3 regions of the Pectobacterium hainanensis genome follow, and region 1 is predicted to be linked to each of the others. Evidence: riboswitches for the same ligand, from Rfam matches in the RefSeq annotation. Region 1 holds a riboswitch; each other region holds the start of a gene.
What was found. A riboswitch is a leader RNA that binds a small molecule or an ion and turns the genes downstream of it on or off. The one in region 1 is predicted to bind thiamine pyrophosphate.
Positions count from the first base shown of each region.

Region 2: it holds a riboswitch for thiamine pyrophosphate, as region 1 does, so the genes downstream of both, thiB (thiamine ABC transporter substrate binding subunit) here and thiC (phosphomethylpyrimidine synthase ThiC) in region 1, are expected to answer to the same signal.
Region 3: it holds a riboswitch for thiamine pyrophosphate, as region 1 does, so the genes downstream of both, thiM (hydroxyethylthiazole kinase) here and thiC (phosphomethylpyrimidine synthase ThiC) in region 1, are expected to answer to the same signal.

Region 1 covers NZ_JBJYIN010000027.1:6,816-11,674, forward strand. The annotation lists gene hemE (uroporphyrinogen decarboxylase) at 1-78, opposite strand, end outside; gene nudC (NAD(+) diphosphatase) at 106-924, opposite strand; gene rsd (sigma D regulator) at 1,033-1,494, shown strand; TPP riboswitch at 1,629-1,767, shown strand; gene thiC (phosphomethylpyrimidine synthase ThiC) at 1,884-3,833, shown strand; gene thiE (thiamine phosphate synthase) at 3,830-4,492, shown strand; gene ACKPVM_RS19725 (HesA/MoeB/ThiF family protein) at 4,482-4,859, shown strand, end outside.
Region 2 covers NZ_JBJYIN010000005.1:264,359-269,217, reverse strand. The annotation lists gene ilvB (acetolactate synthase large subunit) at 1-71, opposite strand, end outside; gene thiQ (thiamine ABC transporter ATP-binding protein ThiQ) at 408-1,109, opposite strand; gene thiP (thiamine/thiamine pyrophosphate ABC transporter permease ThiP) at 1,096-2,703, opposite strand; gene thiB (thiamine ABC transporter substrate binding subunit) at 2,679-3,692, opposite strand; TPP riboswitch at 3,743-3,872, opposite strand; gene sgrR (HTH-type transcriptional regulator SgrR) at 3,910-4,859, opposite strand, start outside.
Region 3 covers NZ_JBJYIN010000002.1:133,217-138,075, forward strand. The annotation lists gene ACKPVM_RS02730 (aspartate ammonia-lyase) at 121-1,542, opposite strand; gene ACKPVM_RS02735 (LysR family transcriptional regulator) at 1,678-2,604, shown strand; TPP riboswitch at 2,850-2,949, shown strand; gene thiM (hydroxyethylthiazole kinase) at 2,986-3,780, shown strand; gene thiD (bifunctional hydroxymethylpyrimidine kinase/phosphomethylpyrimidine kinase) at 3,777-4,580, shown strand.

The DNA of each region.
Region 1 (4,859 bases):
CATCATCCATACGGGCGTGACGTCAACAGGTTGGCGTAACAACGCCCGCAAATAGCGATCGTTTTTCAGGTAGCTCATGTCATTTTCCTTTAGGCATTATGATGCTTATCGCAGTGACGTATCACGATGTGAGTGAATGGTAACACGATCGTTCTCATCCCATTCCCGACACAACACCACAGTATCCTCAATGAGGCGGCGAGCTACCGTTCCTGGTGGTGGTAAAATGGGCAAACGATCATAGCGAAACCAGGCCGCATCACGTAACTCTTTCGGATCGTGCTTGATATCTCCACCAGCATAATCGGCCATAAAAGCCATCATCAGTGAATGGGGAAAAGGCCAGGGCTGAGAAGTGATATAACGCAGGTTCTTAATCTGAATTTGGCTTTCTTCCATGACTTCGCGAGCAACAGTCTGTTCCAGCGTTTCTCCGACTTCAACAAACCCTGCTAGCACGGTGTACATGTTACCGCGATGGCGCTGATGTTGTGCCAGCAGAATCTCACTTCCACGACGAATAGCCACAATGATACAGGGCGCAATTTGGGGGTAATAACGTTCTTTGCAGTGGTGGCACAAACAGGCCAGCTCGGTTTTACTCGGTACCATCTCGTGACCACAGTAACCGCAAAAACGATGGGAGCGATAAAATTCAGCCAGTTGGATACCGCGTCCCGCTAGCTGGAACAGCCCGGCATCTTGCTCAATAAGTTGTCGGACGGAGGTCATCTCACTATCTCGATGCTGACACACAAGCCACACAGGTAAGCCCTGCCATTCACCGATGATACGTCCTCTCGCATCCTGTAATGACCATGATGCTGCGGTTCCCTGCGGTAGTTCTCCCTGAGGCAACCAGATTTGCCCAGCATCACTGACTACCCACCACCCACTTTCATCACCTTTTAACGTTTGTTCCATATCTTTTTATTGCTCCACTCTCACTTCACTGGCATTTTACACTCTGGGTGATGACATAAGTTTTATAACTAATATTTCAGTTATTTCTTACCGTTCACGGAGTCAACAATGCTAAACCAGTTACAAAGCCTGACTGAATACGTTGGTGGCAATAATGCGTTAATCGACCAATGGCTACAAGCACGTAAGCAGCTTCTTGTCACGTACTATCATCTGGTTGGCATCAAGCCGAATAAAGACACACTCTCACGTCTGGATGAAGAAGCTCTGGATCATTTTTGTCAGAATCTGGTGGATTATCTTTCGGCGGGTCATTTTCATGTCTATGAAAAGATGCTACATGAAGCCGCCATTCTCAGTGAACAAAAACTGGCTCGTTCAACCCAGCTTGACCATGCATTACAAACCAATACCCAGCAAATCATGACATTTTACGATAGCAGCCTGGTCACGGCTATCGATCATGATAACTGTCTTGAATTCCAGCAAGCGCTTTCTCATGTTGGCGAAGCGCTGGCTGAACGTTTTACGTTAGAAGACAAGATGATTCGACTGGTATTTGATAATTAACTTTTATTGCCAGTGAAATCATTTTGTTATCACTAATCATGTGATCTATCTATCACTGATATGCCGACACGCTTTGACATGGTGGTTTTGTCGTCATACAGTGTCGTTGTTGTAATCAGCCCGTTAACACTAGGGCTATCTTGTCGGAGTGCCTAGCGTACTTCCGTTCTTGACATTGTTGAGAAGGGAAAGACACAGGCTGAGACCGTTAATTCGGGATCCGCGGAACCTGATCGGGTTAATACCTGCGAAGGGAACAAGAGTAATTCGTTTCATTGCGCCATAGATAGCGTTGATCTAAATACGTTTTTTATGCGACCTGATACCCATTATTACTCCCTCCGTCTCCAGACAAGCAATTTTCCCTTTACGTCTTATAGGAACTTGCTATGTCTACAGAACCATTATTATCAAAACCGTCTAAAACTGGCCGTCGTGAGCAACGTGCAGCCGCCCAGCAATTTATCGATACACTACAAGGAATGGCATTCCCCAATTCTCAGCGAATCTATCTGACCGGCTCGCGAGAAGATATTCGTGTCCCCATGCGTGAAATTCAACTTAGCCCGACATTGGTGGGTGGAAGCAAAGATTCACCGCAATATGAACCAAACGAAGCCATTCCAGTTTATGACACCGCGGGCCCTTACGGTGACCCCGCCTCACACCCCGATGTACGTATTGGTTTGAGAAAGATCCGGGCTAACTGGATCGCTGAACGCAACGATACCGAAGCACTGGCAGGAGTAAGCTCCGATTTCACTCAGCAGCGCCTCGCCGATGCGGGTTTGGATCACCTCCGTTTCGAGCATTTACCGCATCCGATAAGAGCGAAAGCAGGAAAACGCGTCACACAATTACATTATGCTCGCCAGGGCATTATTACCCCGGAAATGGAATTTATCGCGATTCGTGAAAACATGGGACGAGAGCGAATTCGCGGTGAGGTGCTACGCCAGCAGCATCTAGGGCAAAGCTTTGGCGCACATTTACCCGAGAACATTACGCCTGAATTTGTACGACAGGAAGTCGCCGCAGGACGGGCCATTATCCCCGCTAATATTAACCACCCAGAATCAGAGCCCATGATCATTGGTCGGAACTTTCTGGTTAAAGTTAACGCCAATATCGGCAACTCGGCGGTCACGTCCTCTATCGAAGAGGAGGTGGAAAAGTTAGTCTGGTCAACCCGTTGGGGCGCGGATACGGTGATGGATCTCTCAACCGGTCGTTATATCCATGAAACCCGCGAATGGATTCTGCGTAACAGCCCGGTTCCGATTGGTACGGTCCCCATTTATCAGGCATTAGAAAAAGTGAATGGCGTGGCGGAAAACCTGAACTGGGACATGTTCCGCGACACGCTGCTGGAACAAGCAGAACAAGGCGTGGACTATTTCACCATTCATGCGGGTGTGCTGCTACGCTACGTGCCAATGACCGCCAAACGCCTGACCGGCATTGTGTCTCGCGGCGGATCTATCATGGCAAAATGGTGTCTGTCGCATCATAAAGAAAGTTTTCTCTATGAACACTTTCGTGAAATTTGTGAAATCTGTGCCGCTTATGATGTTGCGCTCTCACTGGGTGATGGATTACGTCCAGGTTCAATTCAAGACGCTAACGACGAAGCTCAGTTCGCCGAACTGCATACGCTGGGCGAGCTGACCAAAATTGCCTGGGAATACGACGTACAGGTGATGATCGAAGGCCCTGGACATGTACCGATGCAGATGATCCGCCGCAACATGACCGAAGAGTTGGAGCACTGCCACGAAGCGCCGTTCTATACGCTCGGCCCGCTAACCACGGATATCGCACCAGGTTACGATCATTTCACCTCTGGCATCGGCGCCGCGATGATCGGCTGGTTTGGCTGCGCCATGCTCTGTTATGTGACACCGAAGGAACATCTCGGTTTACCGAATAAAGAAGACGTTAAGCAGGGGTTGATTACCTACAAGATCGCCGCTCACGCCGCCGATTTGGCGAAAGGTCATCCCGGCGCACAAATCCGTGATAACGCCATGTCGAAAGCCCGCTTCGAATTCCGCTGGGAAGATCAGTTCAATCTGGCGCTCGATCCCCAGACGGCCCGTGCTTACCACGATGAAACTCTTCCTCAGGAATCCGGCAAAATCGCGCATTTCTGTTCCATGTGCGGCCCTAAGTTCTGCTCGATGAAAATTTCTCAGGAAGTGCGTGATTACGCGGCAAAACAGGAAGCCGAAGCGAAGCCTATTGAAGTCGGCATGGCCCAGATGTCGCAGGAATTCCGCTCTCGCGGCAGCGAACTTTACCACAGCGCAACAAGCCTGCTGACGGAGGAAGGAAAATGACGAGTCCTTTAACGGATACGCCTTTTGCACCAACAGAGCAAAAACTGGGGCTCTATCCGGTCGTCGATAGTGTGGAATGGATTAAACGTTTACTCAGTATCGGTGTAAAAACCATTCAACTACGAATTAAAGACCTACCTGATGAGCAGGTTGAACATGATGTTATCCAGGCAATCGAGCTGGGCCGTCTTTATCACGCTCGGTTATTTATTAATGATTACTGGCGGTTAGCAATAAAGCATCGCGCTTATGGCGTTCACCTGGGGCAGGAAGATCTCGATACCGCTGACCTGAGCGCAATAAAAAATGCAGGGCTGAGACTCGGCCTTTCTACCCATGACGATCGCGAACTCGCCCGCGCAATCGCCGTCAATCCGTCCTATATTGCGCTGGGGCATATTTTCCCCACGCAAACCAAAGAGATGCCATCCGCGCCGCAGGGGCTGGCCGAACTCACGCGACACATAACCGAACTGCGAGATCGCTTCCCCACCGTGGCGATCGGTGGGATCAGTACCGATCGCGTTCCTGCGGTATTGCAAACGGGCGTTGGCAGTATTGCCGTCGTCAGTGCCATCACCAAAGCATCTGATTGGCGCCGGGCAACAACGACACTACTCGACATGATCGAAGGGAGGGCCGGAGGCGATGGCAAATAATCATGAGAGCAAACACGATGGACTAAGCGATGAGGAATTCTTGCGCTACAGTCGCCAACTGCTACTGGAAGATATCGGTCCAGAAGGACAGGAAAAGCTCAAATCCAGCACCGTATTACTGGTTGGTCTGGGAGGGCTAGGCGCGCCGGCGTCAATGTATCTCGCCGCCGCCGGTATCGGTACATTGCTGTTAGCTGACAATGACAAGCTGCACATCAGTAACCTGCAAAGGCAGATTCTCTACCGCACTAATGATACGGATAAGCCTAAAGCAACGCTGGCGCAACATCAGTTACAGGCATTAAACCCACAAACGGAATACATTGCGCTAACGGAAAGACTCACAGGCTCCGCATTACACCGTGCA
Region 2 (4,859 bases), on a different contig from region 1:
ATCCCTGCTACTGTTGTGATGCCCTGCTGTTCAAGCAGCCGGACGATCAATTGGGCGCCTGTATAACGCATATTTATATCCTTCATCAGGGCCGGTGCGTTTTCAGAGCGGGGAGGTAGAAACAAGAAACCCCGCTCGGCTAGCGCCGGCGGGGTTTGGAATCTTTCGCTTGATTCGGAACCCGTTACGGCGCGCTGCCGACGACGACCACCACGACTGCCACGCGCACGACGACGACCGCGTCAACATGCGCGGTGCTTAGTAGTGCTGAGGTGGAAGAGGAATAGTGCGTCACGGGAATCCTGTTATTAACGTTTAAGTAACCTATTCATATAAGCATAGGTCGTGAAAAAGACACAATACCTACAAGGGATAAAACCCTAAAATTTGTATCAGATCACATTTTTTCAGCGAGGGGCAATTCCCAATATCCGCGCCGCAGGCGTTGAGCCTTCCTGAAGGGCGCGAGTTGGGCCATCATAGCCAATCTTTCCATCAACGATCAGCACGGTACGCTGTGCGATGCGGACGGCGTCATCCAGATTGTGGGAGACCATGAGCAGGGTGAGTTGGCGTGTCTGACACATGCTATCGAGCAGTTCCAGCATTTCTAGTCGTAATGCGGGATCGAGCGCAGAAAACGGTTCGTCCAGCAGCAAAATCGGGCGTTGGCGAACTAGACAGCGTCCCAGTGCTGCACGTTGACGTTGCCCTCCTGAAACCTGTGAAGGGAGTCGGTTGAGTAACGCCGTTAATCCGACGTTATCCGCAATTTGTCTTAACGTCTTTTGTTGTGTGTCGTCCAGACGAAGCCCGGGGTTCAGACCTAGCGCAATGTTTTGCTCAAGGGTCAGATGAGGAAAAAGGTTATTTTCCTGAAACAGGATCGAAACGGGGCGCTTAGCCGGTGGCGTATGCAAATGTGATTCGCCATTCAGGCGCAACGAGCCACTGTCAGCCATCAGAAAACCGGCAATCAGGTTCAGCAACGTACTTTTCCCTGCCCCGCTGGGGCCGAGAATGGCGACGCGTTCGCCTGATTGAACGTGAAAATCAAAATGCATGGGAACGTGTTGATAAAGATACGTCAGCTTATCAAGTGCGATCATGGCGACCTGCCAGTTTTTCAATCAGGGTGAATAATACAAAGCAGATAAGCATCAGCAACAGGGCAGTAACGGCACCGTCCGCGCTGCGATAGGAACCCATTTGCTGATAAAGATAAAAAGGTAACGTGCGGAATTGCTCGCTGCCGAATAGGGCGATAATGCCAAAGTCGCCGATCGATAAGACACAGGCAAAGGCCAATGCTTGCGCCAGCGGTTGTTTTAGTGCAGAGAGTTCAATGATTCTCAATCGCCGCCAGCCCTGTAGATCCAATGACAAACAAAGCTGATTGTAGCGTTCAGCGACATCGTACATCGGGTTTTCCAGTACTTTAAGCGCATAGGGGATCGCCATGAGCGCATTGGTCATCACAACTAACGCGTAAGGAGAATCCGGTAATCCCACCGTATTGTTAAACAATAAAAAAAATCCGGTTGCCAGTACGATACCTGGCATCGCGAGGATCAACATACCGCTTAGATTCATCAGCTGACCGTACAACGTTTGTTGGCGCAACTTCAATTCTCTGCTGCTCCAGAGCAGCATCATCGTTAGGATGATACATAACAGCCCCGCGCTTATTGCAATGCGCAGCGACGTAAACAGGGTTTGCCATAAGACGGGTTGTTGCAATACCACAAGGAGCGACAGGTTAACGCCATCCACGATGACGGCCAGTAGCGGTGGGATGACTAAAAGTAATAACGCGCTAATTAGTAGGCTGTCACAAAGCTGACTATACCGACTGTCTTGCGGGTTACGCCACACCAACTGCTGAGTGTGACCAACAGGTAAAATACGTCCCAATCGCTGACTGAACAGCATGAGTCCGAGACAGCAAACCATCTGGATCAATGCCAGTAATGCCGCGCGTGAAGGATCGTAGTCAAAACTAAGGGCTTGATAAATGGCGAGTTCGATAGTGGTGGCTCGTGGACCGCCGCCAAGAGACAACACAGTAGCGAAACTGGCGAAACACAGCATGAAAATAAGCGCGGCGGTTGGCAGAATTTGTCTGCGCAGCGCAGGCCATTCGACGAGACAAAAGTGCTGCCAGCCGTTCATGCCCAATTGCGCGGCCAACTGGCGTTGTTCGGTTGCGATACTTTCCAGCGTTTGTAATAACAAACGAGTTGCCAGCGGCAGATTAAAGAAAACGTGCGCCAGCAGGATCCCTTGCAGACCATAAGGTGAGAATGGATAGGGAAGCCCTAAAAATGTCAGGAGTTGTGCCAGCCATCCTTGACTGCCATACACGCTGAGCAGACCAAATACGGCGACCAACACGGGAAGCACCAATGTCATGGCGCACAGTCGCATTAGCCAGCGGTGGCCGGGAAAGCGGCGTCGGTACAATGCTCTGGCAAGAAATGTGGCCGGTATGGTTGAGAATAATGCAGACAATAAAGCCTGCCAAAAGGTGAAACGAATGACATGCCACAGATAGCTGTCATGCCATAGCGTTTCCCACTGACTCTCGGGAGCCTGTAGCCAGAGCGCCCCGAAAGCCAGCGTAGCGACAGTAATGAGCAGCGCAGCAGCCAATAGTCCTGGCCATACGCTGCCTGCTGTCAATGACTGACGGCGCGTTGCCATGCCTGAATCCAGCTATTCCTTTTTTCTGCGACCTGTTGGGCGCTGTATTGCAGTGATTTTTCTGGAACGGGCAGTGCGGCAAACCCAGCGGGCAACTCGGTGGATATCACCGGATACATCCAGTTGGTCGTGGGGATCGCCTGCTGGAATGTCGGACTTAATATGAATTGCATAAACCGTTTTGCCAGTTCTGGCTGCTTGCTGGCGGCTAACTGACCTGCGACTTCAATTTGCAGGTAATGCCCCTCGCTGAAGTTGGCCGCCGCGTAATTTTCTTTTTTCTCTTCAATGATGTGATAAGCCGGAGACGTGGTGTAACTGAGGACCAGATCGGCCTCGCCTTTCAGGAACAAGCCGTAAGCTTCACTCCAGCCTTTGGTCACCGTAACGGTTTTCTTTGCCAGCTTTTGCCATGCCTCGGGGGCCTGTTCGCCATACACTTGTTGCATCCACAGCAGTAACCCCAATCCCGGCGTACTGGTGCGTGGATCCTGATAAATCACTTTCCATGGTTCGGCACTGTCGATCAGTTCATGCAAACTCTTGGGCGGATTTTTGAGTTTCTCTTTGTTATAGACGAAAGCGAAATAACCGTAATCATAGGGCACGAACGTTGCATTACTCCAACCGCCGGGCACTTTAAGCGCACGGGTATCAACACTATGTTGGGTAAACAAGCCGGTTTGTTCCGCAGCCTGCAACAGGTTATTGTCTAATCCCAGAATGATGTCCGCTTTACTGTTTTTACCTTCCATACGCAGTCGGTTCAATAACGATGCGCCATCTTCCAGCGCGACAAAATTGAGCTCACATTCACACTCTTTTTCAAAGGCGGTTTTAATGACCGGACCAGGCCCCCATTCGGACGCGAAGGAATCATAGGTATAGACGGTGAGCGCAGGTTTGGCGAAAACCGGTGCGGAAAGCAGTAATAAGCAGGGCAGGCTTTGTCTCAGCAGGATGGCTGAACGTTTTAATAATGATGTCATGAACACTTTGCACTCCTGAAAATCATAGGGTGGCAAAGGATTTTGAGTCAGCGATGAGCACTCTCAAATCCCTTCGCCGGTATTAACCGGATCAGGTTCGACGGGTGTTTTCTCAGCGAAAAAGCGTTACGCCGCGGTCTATCCTGTGGCGAAACCTGTTCCGCACCCCGTTGAGAACGAGTCATTGTAAAGGGTTCAAGGTCGCAGGGAAAGGTTCTCAGTTTTCCGGCGGCACAAACCAGGCCGATTTGAAGTCAAACCAGCCCAGCATGTTCATACGAATCCCGCGCATACTGCGCTGACCTTGCAATTGCAGCCAATGATGGAGCAAAGGATGTAACTGACCGCTGTTGACCAACTTATCGCACCACTCTGCGATAGGAAGCGCATGGGTACGCCATTGGTGCGCATCCTGATGCAGATCGTCATCCAGACAATGTTGCATCAGTGGTAGCTCATAAAGCATGGCGAATAGCGAAAATTCGAGGGGAAGGTAGCAGTTCACGCTACTGAACCAAATATCACTTTCGCTGTTTCCCTGATACCAGTCTTCGTAACTGACGGTTTGAACGTGTAGATGGACATCATGCTTTGCCAATAGTTTACGCATGATTTCACTCAATATTTGGTATTCAGGATGCGCCTGATAAAAGGTGAGTGTGACGTGCTCAAGGCCGTGGGGTTTGGGTAATGGCGTACTGGGCTGTTGATGATGCCAGCGAGGAAGTAGGCTGTAAGCCGGTGACCAGTCTCGCTGATGGGCGGCATCGGCATGGCTTAGCAGCGCAATGGGGTTAAATACCTGCCAGAGCCAACGACGAATGTCAGGATGTTTGGCTAGCGGCGAGCGTTTATCAAACATAATGAAATAACAGCCTTCTTCCATCCTGCTTTCCAACTGTTCGTGACGGGAATCATCGGACTGCACTTTGACAGAAACGGGCATTTCTTCCGGCTCATCTGGTAATACCCAGATATTGACCTCGTCAATAAGCGCTCGATAACCATAATAGTCATCAAAGGCACGTATTTTCATATGGTTGTTGTTATTGCTGACAACGGCGTAAGGCCCGGTGCCAATCGGGTGTCTGGCAAAATCGGGCAGCGTTCGCCATTCCTGAGGCAGGATCATGGCCGGCACACTGCCAAGCAGCCACGGTAACCAGT
Region 3 (4,859 bases), on a different contig from region 1:
GCCTCGCATTGACGGGCCAATGCATTGCATCGTTCAAAGCAATAACGGTTTGCCCTGAAACTTGAAGTATTTAGGGTATATATATAATTAAAAAATAAATATTACGGTTATTGGTCTGAATTATTTTTCAGACTGGTAACGTTTAATCGCCGCTGTACTTTTCTTGGGATCGGTCATAGTCATAGGATCAAGAAGATAATCGGCTTGTTCCGGCGTCAGTAATTTCTCGGATAAAACGGCTTCCCTTACGCTGCATTTTTTCTCATAAGCCATTTTGGCAATACGAGTGCCAACCTGATAACCGAACAGGGTTGATATGATCGTGGCCAGCGCGGTACTTTCATGTGCGTAGCGAGTGCTGACTTCTTCGTTGATTTCAATTCCCTGAAGGCATTTTTCAATAAAGAGCGGAATGACATTAATCAGAAGGGAACACGATTCAAATAATGCTTTGAGAATAACGGGTTCCCACACATTTAAATCCAGTTCTCCACCTTCTACCGCCATCGTTACCGCCAGATCGTTACCAATGACCTGATAAGCGATTTGGTTGACCAACTCGGGCATCACGGGATTAATTTTGCCTGGCATGATGGAGGAACCTGGTTGGACTGCGGGTACTTTGATTTCATTAAAGCCTGCGCGCGGGCCAGATCCCTGAATACGGAAATCGGTTGCCATTTTGGACATAAATGCGGCAATTTTTTTAAGCTGAGCGGAGATTTCAAGATAAAAATCACCGTTCTGGAGTCCATCAAAAAAATCCTCTTCCGGGTAATATTTTTCTCCTGTAACTTTCTCAAGCCATTGGTAAACGGCAGTGATATACCCCTCATGTGTAGACAGCCCCGTTCCGATCGCCGTTGCGCCCAGAGGCAACGCCAGCGCATCTTCATTGGCCTGTATAAGCCGTTCTTTTAACCGGGTCACTTGTGTGCGATAGCCGCCAAATTGCTGTCCAAATGTCATTGGAACGGCATCTTGTAAACACGTCCGTCCTAGCTTGACCTTATTGGCAAAGGCTTGGCTCTTATCGGCTAAAGCTAATTCCAGTTTTTCTAATTCTGCCACCAAGCGTTTGACGTTGGTGCGACTGGTCATTTTCATTGCCGCTGGAATCACGTCATTCGTTGATTGTCCCATATTGACATGTGTATTGGGATGAACGGCGTCATAGCCAAGATTACCGGTCATGATTTCGTTCGCCCGGTTGGCAACCACTTCGTTCATATTCATGTTTGTTGATGTGCCACCGCCGCCCTGAAAAATATCAATGGGGAAATGCGAGTCAAATGCACCCTCCATCACTTCTTGTGATGCCTTAACGATTGCGACGGCTTTCTCTCCGTTCAGTGCGCCAATCTGTGCATTAGCCTGTGCAGCGGCTTGCTTGATCGCAGCAATTGACCATAAGAAATAGGGCGCATCGGCCGCTGTGCGACCAGAAACAGAAAAATTCAACACGGCCCGTTGAGTTTGAATTCCGTAGTAAGCATTCCGTGGTACCATTAAATTACCTAATAAATCTTTTTCTTCGCGCATATCAATATCTCCAGGATAAAAGTCGTTATCCACATTAGTTATGTGGCGTAGGATATAATTTGATCCAGTTCAAAGAAAAAAAAGCATTGGTAATATAGATAATCTTTATTAAAAAAATTAATAGTATGGCGGGATATGAAAGAGATAAATTTTGATTTTAAGCAGTTGCAGTCGTTTCTTGCTGTCACCGAGACGGGCTCATTCACGGCTGCCGCCAGAAAACTGAATTTGACACAGTCTTCTATCTCGCAGCAGATTGCCAATTTAGAGAATGCCCTCAAAACCGAGTTGATTAATCGTTCTCAACGCCCTATTCAGATGACGATTACCGGGCAGGCGCTGTATCAACTTGGAAAAAGGCTGATCAATGAAGGGGTCTACTTACAAGAGCATATTAATGCGATCAGGCAAGGACAGATTTCATATTTAAAAATTGGATTTGTCGACTCGATTAGTAAAACCGTAGGGCTTGATATTCTTAAAACGCTTCAACCAAAGGTTAAGCATGTTTACCAAATTACGGGAACGGCATCGGGTTTATTAGCGGCTTTAAACAAAGGGGAAATTAATCTGGCGGTGACCATGCTTCACACGGAAATACCCAGCGGTGTGAGAATATATCCTTTGATTGAAGAAGAATTTATGTGTGTCTGCCCTAAATCGTGGTCAGAAACCAGTTTGAACGCATTATGTAAAAACCGGGATTATATTGCGTATACCAGTGATACCCCAACGGGTGTGCAGACGCTTAACTGGTTGAAATGGAATAACTTCAATCCTAACATTCAATTTGAAATCAGCAATGCTGACGATATTATCAGACTCATTGCCTGTGGCTATGGTTGGACATTAACAACGCCGCTGTTTGTTTCTATTAATCCCTCATTTTTTGATGCGTTAAAGTTTATAGACATTAACCATCGTAAAGAGAATCGAAAAATTGTGTTGTTATGCCGGGATGACGAATTGTCTGATTTTTACAAAAGCCTTTCTATCGAGATCAAGGCTATTATGGAGAAAATGCTGGAGAATGATTTTTACAGTAAGATACGAATTGATTGATAGATCCTAAATAATTCAAATTATCTGTGTTATTTAAAATGATAATTTTTCTCTCCACTCGAATTATTCAGGATGTCTCTCATTTAATCCCGATGAGCTTACTCAAGTAAGTGAGCCGAGTAACGAGCGCAGCCAACGCACAGGCAACTTGAAGTATGACGGATATACCATGCAAACCGGATTTATCGGCAGAATGTACCGTCTGCTTGCTTTACGTACACCACTTACTTATGCTGCAACCGTAAGTACATGACTCGGGGTGCCCCTTTCTTGGTAAAGGGCTGAGAAATACCCGTATTACCTGAACTGGATAATGCCAGCGGAGGGAAGTCACGGTATTCCAGCCGGTTACCGCCTTCTTGAACGCCGGTTGGGAGAATGATGAACACTCGACCTGTCTCTTTATCCGTAGCCTGTACGGCTGCGTCATTAACGCAATTCCATGCTCGATCTCCGTTAGTCCACTGTCTGACCAATGATGTGGTGCAGTCGTTTACGGCGAATGTCTTATTGGCGTTAAACGCCTCGCCAGCCATGGTTGTCGATCCTGATGAGGCTGCTCAATTCAGTGCGTTAGCCGATGCGTTGTTAATTAACATCGGAACGCTGGAGCACGATCGCGCTGATGCTATGTTGGCAGCGATACAGAGTGCAAATCAGGCGGGGACGCCGTGGGTACTCGATCCTGTCGCCGTCGGCGGATTAACGTATCGAACGCGATTTGCTCATGAGTTGTTGACGCTGGCACCCGCGGCGATTCGCGGAAATGCCTCTGAGATCATGGCGCTGTCTGGCATGAATACGCAAGGGCGTGGCGTGGACAGCACCAGCGATTCGCTAAGTGCACTGCCTGCGGCACGTGAACTGGCTCGCCGTCTGTCTACGGTTGTTGCCGTTACGGGAGAAAGGGATTACGTAACGGATGGTCAACGGGATTTCTTGATCAGCGGCGGCGATAAAATGATGACTCGCGTCGTGGGAACCGGGTGCGCATTATCGGCGGTCGTTGCCGGGTTTTGCGCGCTTGAGGGCGACCGTTTACAACATGTTGCCGCTGCGTGCCATGTTATGTCGTTTGCAGGCGAGCGGGCAGCTTCATTGGCGCAAGGGCCGGGAAGCTTTATTCCGGCTTTTCTCGACCAGCTATATGGTTTACGTGCGGAGGCGTTGGTATGAAACGGATCAATGCTCTCTCGATTGCAGGTACCGATCCTAGCGGCGGTGCAGGTATCCAGGCCGATTTAAAAACGTTTTCCGCATTAGGGGCGTATGGCACCACGGTGATTACTGCGCTGGTGGCACAAAACACGCGCGGGGTGCAGTCGGTTTATCGCATCGAACCCGATTTCGTCGCGGCTCAGCTAGACTCGGTGCTCAGTGATGTTCGTATTGATAGCGCTAAAATTGGGATGCTGGCGGAGGCGGATATTGTCGAAGCCGTTGCTGAACGTCTCCAACATTACTCACTGCCTTATGTGGTGCTGGATACGGTCATGTTGGCGAAAAGCGGCGATCCGCTACTTTCTCCTGATGCGGTGGATTCCCTGCGGCGATCTCTGTTGCCTTTGGTGTCGCTCATTACGCCTAACTTACCGGAAGCCGCCGCTTTGCTGAATTGTTCGCCAGCGGCCAACGAGCAGGAGATGGTTGAGCAAGGAGAGGCTTTGCTATCACTAGGGTGTCATGCGGTGTTGATGAAGGGCGGACATTTGAGTGAAGAAGAAAGCCCGGATTGGTTATTCAGTCGTGATGCTCCACCGCTGCGTTTTACCTCTTCACGCGTGAATACCCGCCATACGCATGGTACGGGCTGTACACTCTCTGCGGCGTTGGCTGCGTTGCGTCCACGGCTGGCGTCCTGGCAGGAGACGGTGAGCGAGGCGAAAGCTTATCTGCAACAGGCCTTACAGCAGGCAGATTCACTCGAAGTAGGGCAGGGGATTGGGCCTGTACACCACTTCCATCGCTGGTGGTGAAGCCTATCGCACGACGTCTTATACTGGTCTTAAATCACAACCGGTCTTAAATCGTCGCTCAGATTCGATGCCGTCTTGCCAGTTATCTGGCAAGACATATCCTGCGATGATGTCCGTTCTATCAATCCTAATTAAATTAAGTGCTGAAACGCGTAGACATTCTGATGTGCGCTCGGTAATTTTTGGCAGATAGGTTAACAATCGGTGACATCAGGTTGCCGATTTTCTGACATATCGAGAACGTACACTTGCCGGATAAGCAAGACAATAACAAGAACA